DNA from 2 places in the Nocardiopsis sp. NPDC006198 genome. Region 2 is predicted to be linked to the other one. Evidence: predicted binding sites of a transcription regulator. Region 2 holds the regulator's gene; the other holds the start of a gene.
What was found. The regulator LexA, encoded in region 2, represses DNA repair genes until DNA is damaged. The targets are predictions, from matches to a motif close to TCGAACANNTGTTCGA.
Positions count from the first base shown of each region.

Region 1: a site for LexA is predicted at 1,361-1,376, ahead of recA (recombinase RecA). Genes of this name have one in related genera too.

Region 1 is NZ_JBEXSY010000063.1:3,252-5,642, forward strand. It holds gene recX (recombination regulator RecX) at 1-125, opposite strand, end outside; gene recA (recombinase RecA) at 118-1,248, opposite strand; gene ABZ234_RS28190 (DUF3046 domain-containing protein) at 1,433-1,627, opposite strand; gene ABZ234_RS28195 (DEAD/DEAH box helicase) at 1,706-2,391, shown strand, end outside.
Region 2 is NZ_JBEXSY010000088.1:4,384-6,774, reverse strand. It holds gene ABZ234_RS31570 (alpha/beta fold hydrolase) at 1-418, opposite strand, end outside; gene lexA (transcriptional repressor LexA) at 649-1,368, opposite strand; gene nrdR (transcriptional regulator NrdR) at 2,024-2,391, shown strand, end outside.

The DNA.
Region 1 (2,391 bases), on a different contig from region 2:
CGGGCCTGCGCCTCGGGATCGTCCCCGGGCGGTCCGGACCCGCCCGGGGAGGTGTGCTCGGAGGTGTCCTCGGGGCGTGCGCCGTCGGAGGGGCGCCGCCCCCCGGGCCGGCCCCGGTCACGCATCCGGCGCGGGCGCCTTGGCGGTCTTGGCCGGGGCGCGCTTGGCGGGCGCCTTGGCCGCGGTGTCCGCCGAGTCCTTCGCGGGCTCCTTGCCGCTCTCGGCCGCGGAGCCGGAGGCGCTGTCGTCGCCCTTGACGGGCACGCCCAGCTTCTCCTTGATCTTCTTCTCGATCTCGTTGGCCAGGTCGACGTTCTCGCGCATGAACGTGCGCGCGTTCTCCTTGCCCTGGCCCAGCTGGGTGCCCTCGTACGTGTACCAGGCGCCGGACTTGCGCACGATGCCGTGCTCCACGCCCAGGTCGATGAGGCTGCCCTCGCGGGAGACGCCGACGCCGTAGATGATGTCGAACTCCGCCTGCTTGAACGGCGGCGCGATCTTGTTCTTGACCACCTTGACCCGGGTGCGGTTGCCGACCGCGTCCGTGCCGTCCTTGAGGGTCTCGATACGGCGGACGTCCAGGCGGACCGACGCGTAGAACTTGAGCGCCTTGCCGCCGGTGGTCGTCTCCGGGGAGCCGAACATGACGCCGATCTTCTCGCGCAGCTGGTTGATGAAGATCGCGGTGGTGCCCGTCTGGTGCAGCACGCCGGCCATCTTGCGCAGCGCCTGCGACATCAGGCGGGCCTGCAGGCCGACGTGGCTGTCGCCCATCTCGCCCTCGATCTCGGCCCGGGGGACCAGTGCGGCCACCGAGTCGATCACGACGATGGAGACCGCGCCGGAGCGCACCAGCATGTCGACGATCTCCAGGGCCTGCTCACCGGTGTCCGGCTGGGAGAGCAGGAGGTTGTCGGTGTCGACGCCGATCTTCTTGGCGTACTCGGGGTCGAGCGCGTGCTCGGCGTCGACGAAGGCGGCGATGCCGCCCAGCTTCTGCGCGCTGGCCACCGCGTGCAGGGCGACGGTGGTCTTGCCGCTCGACTCGGGGCCGTAGACCTCGATGATCCGCCCCCGGGGCAGACCGCCGATGCCGAGCGCCACGTCGAGGGCGATCGCCCCGGTGGGGATCGACTCGATCGGCGGGCGATCATCGTCGCCCAGGCGCATGATGGAGCCCTTGCCGAACTGCCGCTCGATCTGCGCGAGCGCTGTGTCGAGAGCCTTGTCTCGGTCTCCAGATGCCACGGGATACCCCTGTTGTTGGGTGGGTGCCTTCTTCTTCATGATGCCCACGACGCTACGCGGTCGGTACGACAATCGCGACGTCCGACGTTCGCCTGTGGACAACCCACACTATCCGAACCTCTGTTCGATTTCGTGGGCGACCCGTGGACGAACCGTCGTCGCGGCGCGTCGGCGGCCCGCTCCGTCACCGCACGGAGAACGGGAGGTCGAACGCGTCACACACCGCCCGCCACACCTCCTTCGGGCTCGCCCCGTCGGCGAGCGCCTGCTGGACCGTCCTGGAGCCGAGACCCTCGATGACGTAGTCCTTGGCCAGGCTCTGCGCGTACGCCTCGCCGAACTGCTGGTGCATGTTGTTCCAGAAAGCAGTGAGTCTCATCGGCCCCAGTATCGGGGATCGGCGCGCCCGCCGCGGCCCTTCCGCCGTTCTGTCCCCCGCGGCGGGCACACTGGCGGGATGAGTCGTGTGTCGCATCCCCTCGAACGCTTCGGACCGGCCACGCGGACCTGGTTCGACCAGGCCTTCCCCGCCGGCCCGACCCCGGCGCAGGCGGGCGCCTGGGAGTCCGTCGCCGGGGGGAGCAACACGCTCGTGGTGGCCCCGACGGGGTCGGGCAAGACCCTCTCCGCGTTCCTGTGGTCCCTGGACCGCCTGCTCACCTCTCCCCCTCCCGAGGACCGCTCCAGGCGGTGCCGCGTGCTCTACGTCTCCCCGCTCAAGGCGCTGGCCGCGGACGTGGAGCGCAACCTGCGCGTCCCCCTCGCGGGGATCGCGGCCGCGGCCGGCGCCGCGGGCCGGGACCTGTCCCCGGTCACCGTGGGCGTGCGCACCGGGGACACCCCCGCCGACGAGCGGCGCAGGCTCGCCACCCGTCCTCCGGACGTCCTCATCACGACGCCCGAGTCGCTGTTCCTCGTGCTCACCTCGCGCGCCCGCGAGGGGCTCTCGGGGGTGGAGACGGTGATCGTGGACGAGGTGCACGCCCTGGCGGGCACCAAGCGCGGGGCCCACCTGGCGCTGAGCCTGGAACGGCTGGAGGCCCTGCTGGAGCGGCCCGCGCAGCGGATCGGCCTGTCGGCGACCGTGCGCCCGCCCGAGCTCGTCGCCGGGTTCCTCGGCGGAGCCGCGATCGTCTGCCCGCC
Region 2 (2,391 bases):
TCGTCCGGACACCCCCGGGGCCGGTCTCCTCCCCGGTCTGCGGGTCCGGGCCGCTGCCGAACTTGTCGTAGCGCAGCGAGGCCACACCGGCTTCGGCGAGTACGCGGGAGAGGTTGCGGTTGGTGTCGGCGTCGGGCCGCGCGGGCGCGTTGCCGTCGCGGTCGGTGGGACCGCTGCCGGAGATGATGAGTGCGCCGGGGACCCTCCCGGACGCGTCGTGCGGTGTGCGGAAGCTCGCGGAGACCTCGTGCCCGCCGCCCTCGAAGGCGAGTTCGCGCTCGACCCCGCCGGCACCGGGGGGCTCGGCGCCGCCTGTGTCGGCCGGGGCGCAGGCGGCGGCGGAGAGCAGGACCGCGAGGGCACCGCCGACCAGTGCGGCGCGCGGTCGGGCGGAGGGGGAGGAGAGTGGTGTGGACACGGTTCCAGCCTAGCGGCCCCGCCCGGCGGGCCCCCGTCGTCCACAGGCCCTCCCGCGACCGTGCGCGTGCCGGGCGTCCCATGCCAGGGAGGCCGGGGATGCGCCGAGGTTCCCGCGATCGCGCGCGTGCCGAGCGGCCCCGGCCGCCGGGCGCCCGCGCGCACGGCACGGCGCCCCCGGGCCGTCGCAGGACGGCGCCGGGGGCGCGGGGCAGTGGGGCCGGACCGGGGTCAGACGCGTCGCATGACCGCGACGACCTTGCCCAGGACGGTGGCGGCGTCCCCGTTGATCGGCTCGTAGGCCTCGTTGCGCGGCATCAGCCAGACGTGGCCGTCCTCCTCGCGGCGCAGGACCTTGACGGTCGCCTCGTCGTCCAGCAGGGCCGCCACGATGTCACCGTTGTTGGCGTCCTGCTGCTGGCGGACCACGACCAGGTCGCCGTCGGTGATGGCGGCGTCGATCATCGAGTCGCCGACCACGGTGAGCATGAACAGGCGGCCCTCCCCGACCAGCTGGCGGGGCAGCGCGAGCACGTCCTCCACCGACTCCTCGGCCAGGATGGGCCCGCCGGCGGCGATGCGGCCGACCAGGGGCACGGCCGCGGCGCGCGAGGGGTCGATGTCCTCGGGGGTCACGGTCCGGCCGGAGGAACGGCCGGGCGAGCGCAGCTCCACCGCCCGGGGCCTGTTCTGGTCCCGGTGCAGGTAGCCCTTGCGCTGGAGGACCTTGAGCTGGTGCGCCACGCTGGAAGGGCTGGAGAGGCCGACCGCTTCCCCGATTTCCCTTATCGACGGGGGGAAGCCCCGCTCGCGCACATACCGCTGGATGCAGTTCAGGACGCTCTGCTGTCGGGCGGTGAGTTTGGGGGCTTCGGGCGTGGATCCCCCCGTGTTCCCCACTGCGGTGAGAACGGCGGTGGAATCTGCGGTTCCGGGATTCTCCTCCGGCACGGCCGGGCCTCCTCGGCATTCGGTTCGGTCAGGGCCTGATTGCGTGACTGGCCACCACCGGTCCGCAACCGCGCCGACCTGGGGTCCGCGTGATGGCGAAACCAGCGTGAAATCACAGTCAACATTAGACGTTGCGCACGGTGATATCAAACAAGCGTTCGATGGCTCGGTCCATTGTCCCGCGTGTTTTCGCGGTCAATTTCCGGCCTCTACCGACGTGTGTACACGTGTTCACGTGGTGTTGTCCCCGGAATGCGCGAACACGTCTCCCCGAGGGCGGTTCCGGGGGATGTGGGACTGGTCTCCCGGATCCCGGGGGCGATGCCGGAACCCCCTCGTGGGACGTGCTTCCGGGCGCGGCGGGCCGCCGGTCGCAGCGGGCGCCGGGGGCCTCCGCCGCTATTCTTGTCGACGGAGCCGGACGCCCCCGGGGCGGCCCGGCGCCCCCGCGCCCCCATGTCCGCCCTCTGCCTCCGCCGCGGGTCCCGTCGCGTGCCCGCGTGCGGGACACGCGGGCCGCGGAGTTGCGGGCCACCCCTTGCTGCGCCTAAGTTCGACCACAACATCTGGTGCTCTCGCGGGATGGATTGTCCAGGAGTTGTGGTTTAGTAGAGATACAGGGTGTCGATTCGGTGAGGGAAGCAGGTGAACCAGGATGCACTGTCCGTTCTGCCGCCATCCGGACACCAGGGTGATCGACAGCAGGTCCACCGACGACGGCGCGGCCATCAGGCGCCGCCGGTCCTGCCCGGTGTGCGAGCGCAGGTTCACCACGCAGGAGACCGTCCTGCTGATGGTCGCCAAGCGCTCCGGGGTCACCGAGCCCTTCAGCCGTACCAAGATCATCGCCGGGGTGCGCCGGGCCTGCCAGGGCCGCCCCGTCTCCGAGGACGCGCTCGCCAAGCTCGGCCAGCAGGTCGAGGAGGAGATCCGCGGACGCGGCGTCGCCGAGGTGCCGGCCCACGAGATCGGCCTGGCCATCCTCGGCCCGATGCGTGACCTGGACGAGGTGGCCTACCTGCA